Polyangium spumosum: one gene and its partner. Each later gene encodes a partner of the first gene's protein in a complex. Links are inferred from orthologs where the notes say so. Each region holds a gene or a part of one and is shown in the gene's direction. Other genes may lie near its edges. The genes, in order: GF068_RS06095 and uvrB.

Region 1 (3,290 bases):
CGCGGGGCGTGGGGACGCCGTAGCTCGCGAGCGTGCGCTTCGTGAGCGCCTTGTCGAGCGTGAGGCAGAGCGTGTACGCGTCCGAGCCCGTGTAGGGGAAGCCGAGCTCGTCGAAGAGCGCGGGGTAAAACGCCTCGCGTGTCTTGCCCTTGTGTCCCTCGGCCATGTTGAACACGAGGTCGGGCGAGATCGCTTCGAGGCGCGCGATGACGCGCGAGGCGGGGCCCGAGACCTCGACGCGCTCGACCTCGTGGCCTGCGCGCGAGAGGGCGTCCTCGATCGCGTCGATGGTCTCTGGGGGGTCGAACTCCGCCTCCTCGGGGGAGCCCGTGATCTTGAAGTTGTAGATGAGCGCGATGCGCATCGGTTCGTTGGAATGGAGGGTGCCGAAGGAGAGGGCGGGTGTCGCGGGTTTTTCGCTGAAAAATCGGCTACGGCGGGAGCCTCATGCGAGCGGGCGGCCGCTGCGTCAAGCGTCAGGGACTCCCCTCACGGGGAGCCACGTGCTACGGCCCCCTCCGTGACGGATCTGGTGGCCTTTCCTCCGCCTGCTTTCCCCGAGCCGGCGGATGAGCTCGGGTTGAACGAGCCCCAGGCGCGGGCGGTGGCCCACGTCGAGGGCCCGCTCGTCGTGTTCGCGGGCGCGGGCAGCGGCAAGACGCGCGTCATCACGTATCGGATCGCGAACCTGCTCGCCGGGCACCGCGTCCCTCCGTACCGCGTGCTCGCCGTGACCTTCACGAACAAGGCGGCGGGCGAGATGCGCCGCCGCATCGCGAGCCTCGCGGGCGACGAGATCGCCAAGGAGCTCTGCATCGGCACGTTCCACGCGACCTGCGCGCGCCTGCTCCGGCGCTTCCACGACGCGGCCGGCCTCGAGCGGAATTTCGTCATCTACGACGACTCCGATCAGCGCGCCGTCGTCGCGCGGGTGCTGAAGGAGCTCTCGCTCGACGACAAGCGGTATCCGCCGCGGCAGGTCCTCTCGCGGATCCACAAGGAGAAGCAGGAGGGCCGCGGCCCCGCCGACTTCGAGCCGCAGGGCTTCTTCGACGACGCGATCCTGAAGGTCTACGAGGGCTACGAGCGCTACCTCCGCAAGGCCAACGCCGTCGACTTCGACGACCTCATCCTCTCGGTGCTGCGCATCGCCGAGGACCCGAAGAGCCTCCCCGGCGAGGATCTTCGCGCGCGTTTCCGGCACGTGCTCGTCGACGAGTTCCAGGACGTCAACCAGGTCCAGTATCGCCTCGTGCGCGCGCTCGCCGCGAGCCGCAACCTCTGCGTGGTCGGCGACGACGATCAGAGCATCTACCGCTGGCGCGGCGCCGACGTGCGTATCGTCCGGAACTTCCGCCGCGACTTCCCCGACGCCGCCATCGTCAAGCTCGAGCAGAACTACAGGTCCTCGGGCAACATCGTCCGGGCCGCGCTCGGCGTGATCAAGCCGGCGAAGGATCGCGAGCCGAAGGAGCTCTGGACCGCGCGGGACGGCGGCGAGCCCGTCGTCGTCGTCGCCGCGCAGAACGAGCACGACGAGGCCGCGTGGGTGGCCGAGCGCGTCCGCGAGGCCCAGGCGCGCGGCGTGCCGCTCGGCGAGGTGGCGATCTTCTACCGCGTGCACGCCCAGTCGCGCGTGCTCGAAGAGGTCCTGCGCGCCGAGCGGATCCCCTACCAGATCGTCGGCGGCATGCGCTTCTTCGAGCGGGCCGAGGTGAAGGATCTGCTCTCGTACCTGCGCATCCTCGATAACCCGAAGAGCGACGTCGACCTCGAGCGCATCATCAACGTCCCGGCGCGCAAGATCGGCCAGGCCACGCTCGATCGGCTCACGCAGGTGGCGAACGCCCTCAACGTGCCGCTCTACGAGGCGCTCGTGCCGCTCGTCGAGCGCGGCGGCCTCGGCACGGCCGCGAAGAAGAGCCTGCTCGCCTTCCGCGATCTCATCGAGAGCCTGCGCGAAAAGGCCGCCTCCGCGCCGCCGAGTGATCTCGCGCGTGAGGTCCTCGCGCGCACGGGGTATGCGCGTATGCTCGACGAGGACGACAGCGCCGAGAGCGACGCGCGCAAGCAGAACCTGCAGGAGCTCATCGGCTCCATCCTCGATTACGAGGCCGAGGCGGCCGCGGCGGGGCAGGTCGGCACGCTCTCCGGTTACCTCGAGCGGGTCACGCTCTCGAGCGACATCGACGCGCTCGAGGACGCGCCGCGCGTCTCCATGATGACCGTGCACGCGGCCAAGGGGCTCGAGTTCGACACGGTCTTCATCACGGGCATGGAGGACGAGATCTTCCCCTTCAAGGGCCCGGATCCCAAGCGCAACGAGGACATCGAGGAGGAGCGCCGCCTCGCCTACGTCGCCGTCACGCGGGCGAGAGAGCGCCTCTTCGTCACGCACGCGGCGCGGCGTATGATCTTCGGCAACACGCGCTTCGGCGTGCCGAGCCGCTTCATCGCCGATTTCCCGACCGCGGCCGTGAAGGGCCTCATGACGGCCGCGGCCTCGAGCGAGCGGTCGTTCCGCGACGGGTACCGCGACCGCGACGAACCTGCGCGGCCGCGTGGGCCCTGGGTGCATCCGATGGATCGCGAGAAGACGTCCGCGCGCTCCTTCGCCTCGCCTTCGGCTTCCGTGCCTGCGCGCGCGCCGGGCGAGCGGTACATCGAGCGCGAGCCGGGCGAGGGCGCGGGTGGCCTCGCGCGTGGGGCGCGGGTCATGCACGAGAAGTTCGGCGTCGGCGCCATCGTCGACGTCGACCCCGGCGACGACCCGATCGCCACGGTCAAGTTCTCCGGCTGGGGGGTCAAACGCATCAAGGCGCGGTTCTTGCGGACCGAATGATGCGTGAAACGCGTGGTCATTGTATTGCGATGCGGCGCTGCATCGCAATGCAATGGCGCCTCACTTCCCCTTGAGCTGATTCGCGACGGCCTGGGCCTTCGCCTTCGCCGCCTCCTCGTCGCCGAGGTACCGGCGTGAGATCGGCTTCAGGTTCGCGTCGAGCTCGTAGAGGAGCGGCACGCCCGTGGGGATGTTCAGCTCGACGATCTCCTGGTCCGAGATGCCGTCGAGGTGCTTCACCAGCGCGCGCAGGCTGTTTCCGTGCGCGGTGATGATCACGCGTTTGCCGCTCCGGATCGCCGGCGCGATGTCCGACGCCCAGAACGGGAGGAACCGCGCCACCGTGTCCTTCAGCGACTCGCTGGCGGGGATCTCCTCCTTGCGCATCGACGCGTATCGCGGGTCCTTGCCGGGCCAGCGCGGGTCGTCGTCGCTCATCGGCGGGGGC
Region 2 (3,273 bases), on another replicon or contig:
GACGTCCTTCCACGGCGCGTAGCAGCGCTCGGCGAGCGTGCGCGGATCGTCGTTCAGGATCTTGTAGAGGATCTTGAAGCCGAGGTGGCTCATCCCGATGTCGTAGACGTCGGGGAACGCGAGGCAGACCTTCGCCTCCACGGACGACCAGTCCTTGACGACCGAGCCGACCTCGCCGCCCGTGTAACGCGCGGGCTTCTCCACCCGGTCGAGGAAATCTGCGTACGGGTGGCCATCGAGAATCGCGGGGGCATCTGCCATGGGAAAACCTTTGCGGGCGGGTTCTCTCGGGTAGCACGCAAGGACCCGAGCGAGAAGGAACGCTCGCACCGAAGCACACGCATGGGCACGCCGGGTTGCACGGGCTGCAAGTGGCGACTAGGTTGCTCGCCCTCGTGTCAAGGCGTTTCGAGCTCGTCTCAGGCTTCACCCCGTGTGGCGACCAACCTCGCGCGATCGAGGAGATCAGCGGAGCTTTCGCCCGGTCCGAGAAATTCCAGTGCCTGCTCGGCGTGACGGGCAGCGGCAAGACGTTCACGGCGGCCAAGGTCATCGAGCGCCTCCAGCGCCCGACGCTCGTCCTCGCCCCGAACAAGACGCTCGCGGCCCAGCTCTACGGCGAGATGCGCGAGCTCTTCCCGAACAACGCCGTCCACTACTTCGTCAGCTACTACGACTACTACCAGCCCGAGGCGTACGTCCCTTCGAGCGACACCTTCATCGAGAAGGACGCCATCATCAACGACGCCATCGACCGGATGCGCCACGCCGCCACGCACGCGCTCCTGTCCCGGCCGGACGTGCTCATCGTCGCCTCCGTGAGCTGCATCTACGGCATCGGCTCGGCCGAGAGCTACCACGGCCTGCTCATCAAGATGGAGCGTGGCCAGGAGCTCCGCCGTGACGAGCTCCTCCGCCGGCTCGTCGACATCCAGTACGATCGCAACGACATCGACTTCCACCGCGGCACCTTCCGCGTGCGCGGCGACGTCGTGGAGATCTTCCCCGCGTACGAGGAGACCGTCGCCATCCGCGTCGAGTTCTTCGGCGACGAGATCGAGGCCATCAAGGAGGTCGACCCCGTTCGCGGCAAGGTGCTCGGCACGCTCGACCGCATCGCGATCTACCCCGGCTCGCACTACGTCACCGAGCAGCAGCAGCTCCGCAGCGCCATCGCCTCCATCCGCGAGGAGCTCCGCGATCGGCTCGACTTCTACGACAAGGCCGGCCGCTTCCTGGAGAAGCAGCGCATCGAGCAGCGCACGATGTACGACCTCGAGATGCTCGAGCAGATGGGCTTCTGCAACGGCATCGAGAACTACTCGCGCCATCTCTCGGGCCGGAAGCCTGGCGAGCCTCCGCCCACCTTGATCGACTACTTCCCGAAGGACTTCCTCCTCATCATCGACGAGTCGCACCAGACGATCCCGCAGTGCTCGGCGATGTACCGCGGCGACCGCGCGCGCAAGGAGACCCTCGTCGAGTACGGCTTCCGCTTGCCGAGCGCGCTCGACAACCGTCCCCTCAAGTTCGACGAGTTCGAGGGGCACTACCACAACGTCCTCTTCGTCAGCGCCACGCCCGGCGACTACGAGATCGAGAAGACCGGCGGCGTCGTCGTCGAGCAGATCATCCGCCCGACGGGCCTCACCGATCCGCAGATCACGGTCCGCCCCGTCGCCGGCCAGGTCGACGATCTGCTCGAGCGCATCCGCGAGCGCGTCTCGTGCAACGAGCGTGTCCTCGTCACCACCTTGACCAAGCGCATGGCCGAGGATCTCACCGAGTACTACACGGAGCTCGGCGTGCGGGTCCGTTACCTGCACTCGGACATCGACACGCTCGAGCGCGTGGAGATCCTCCGCGATCTGCGGCGCGGCGAGTTCGACGTGCTCGTCGGCATCAACCTCCTGCGCGAGGGCCTCGACCTGCCCGAGGTCTCGCTCGTGGCGATCCTCGACGCCGACAAGGAGGGCTTCCTCCGCAGCCCGCGCTCGCTGATCCAGACGATCGGCCGCGCGGCGCGTAACGTCCGCGGCGAGGTCATCATGTACGCCGATCGCGAGACGGTCGCGATGCGCTACGCCATCCAGGAGACGGACCGCCGTCGCGCCGTGCAGACGGCGTACAACGTCAAGCACGGCATCACGCCCGCGACGGTCACGAAGGCGATCCTCGATCTCTCGCCGACCTCCGGCGCGCGTGACTACTACGCGGTCCCCAAGGGCAGCGCGAAGGGCGCGGGCCCCGGGGGCAAGGACGCGGCTCCCACCGGCGCCGATCTCGCCGAGCGCATCGAGGCGCTGCGCCTCGAGATGTTCGCCGCTGCCGAGAACCTCGAGTTCGAGAAGGCTGCGCGCCTCCGGGATCAGCTCCGCGTGCTCAAGGGAGAGCTCGCGGAGTCGGGCGAGGAGGTCGCGCCTCCCGCGACGAAGGCCAAACCTCGACCGAAGGCCAAGGGCAACGGGGCGAAGGCTTCGAGCGCTTCGAGCGGCGGCGGCGCGAAGAAGGCGGGCGCGCGTGGCGGGGCGAGCACAGGCCGAGGCCGCTACCGCTGAGCGGCGGCGGGCCTCTCGCTCGCCCTCACGCGTTCACTCCACGCGCTTGATCTTGGGGATGTAGCTCTGCGGGGTCGGGCTGCTGTCGGCGCCCTTCGCTTCGAGCTCCTCGACCTCGTGGTGCACGCGCGAGACCTCCTCGACGAGGGCGCCGACCTCGAGGCCCAGCGTGCCTTCGGGCGTGTCGCGTAGCTGATCGAGGGCGAGCTCGAGGAGCTGCGCTGCACCGCCTGGGCTCTTGGCGCGATGCAGCTTGTGCATGGCCGTGGCGACCAGGACGAGGCCCTTGACGAGCTCGCGGGACGGGTCCGACTCCGGCCGGGTGCGGCGGTAGTCCTCCCAGAGCTCGTGCGCGTCGTAGAAACGTCCGGCGCGGTAGGCGTCGAGGCCGTTCTGGAAGAGCGTCTCCGGGTCTTTCGACGGCGGTGACACGCGTGGCTCGAGCACGGGCCCTGCGCCCACGCTGCTCAGCGGTGGGATGAAGGCGTCCTCGAGGTTCTTCTGGGCGACGGACAGGAGGCGCTTGATCTCGGCCAGGCAGGTACGCGTCGCGTCGCGGAACGTGGCGAGATCGATGCCGCCGTGTACGTCGGGCAGCGCGTCGAGCTTGAGCAGGGCCCGTTCGAGCAGGTGCACCGATCCGCGGAGCTCCGCGTTGTGACGAACCTTGTGCATCGCGTTCGTCACTTGAATGATCGCCTGCAAGAACCGGCGG

The links.
Region 2: the proteins of GF068_RS06095 (region 1) and uvrB are in contact, whole or in part, in a crystal structure (PDB 7EGT), measured with the Thermus thermophilus proteins. The link is inferred for Polyangium spumosum from one-to-one orthologs. Residues at the interface, in WP_096412145.1 of Thermus thermophilus: His654, Arg656, Phe657, Gln666, Asp668, Glu669, Lys680, Arg681, Leu682, Ser683, Lys685, Tyr686, Ala687; in WP_096411307.1 of Thermus thermophilus: Glu23, Leu25, Arg26, Asp27, Gly28, Glu29, Arg30, Phe31, Arg55, Glu326, Asp327, Phe328, Glu379, Ser382, Gln383, His398, Gly400, Arg401.

What each region holds. Positions count from the first base shown.
Region 1 is NZ_WJIE01000001.1:1,486,250-1,489,539, reverse strand. The notes cover bases 202-3,181. They hold GF068_RS06095 (ATP-dependent helicase), read left to right. Parts: upstream 202-520; coding sequence 521-2,842; downstream 2,843-3,181. Other genes in these bases: gpmA (2,3-diphosphoglycerate-dependent phosphoglycerate mutase), read right to left, coding at 2,903-3,181; GF068_RS06100 (D-alanine--D-alanine ligase family protein), read right to left, coding at 202-364. Outside these bases: more of GF068_RS06100, read right to left, coding at 1-201; more of gpmA, read right to left, coding at 3,182-3,290. UniProt on the Escherichia coli protein: A helicase with DNA-dependent ATPase activity. Unwinds DNA duplexes with 3'-5' polarity. Translocates on single-stranded DNA with 3'-5' polarity. Initiates unwinding more efficiently from a nicked substrate than double-stranded DNA.
Region 2 is NZ_WJIE01000003.1:921,919-925,191, forward strand. What follows is about bases 14-2,976. They hold uvrB (excinuclease ABC subunit UvrB), read left to right. Parts: upstream 14-395; coding sequence 396-2,558; downstream 2,559-2,976. Other genes in these bases: GF068_RS13865 (TIGR03960 family B12-binding radical SAM protein), read right to left, coding at 14-261; GF068_RS13875 (DUF309 domain-containing protein), read right to left, coding at 2,592-2,976. Also shown: more of GF068_RS13865, read right to left, coding at 1-13; more of GF068_RS13875, read right to left, coding at 2,977-3,273. UniProt on the Escherichia coli protein: The UvrABC repair system catalyzes the recognition and processing of DNA lesions. A damage recognition complex composed of 2 UvrA and 2 UvrB subunits scans DNA for abnormalities.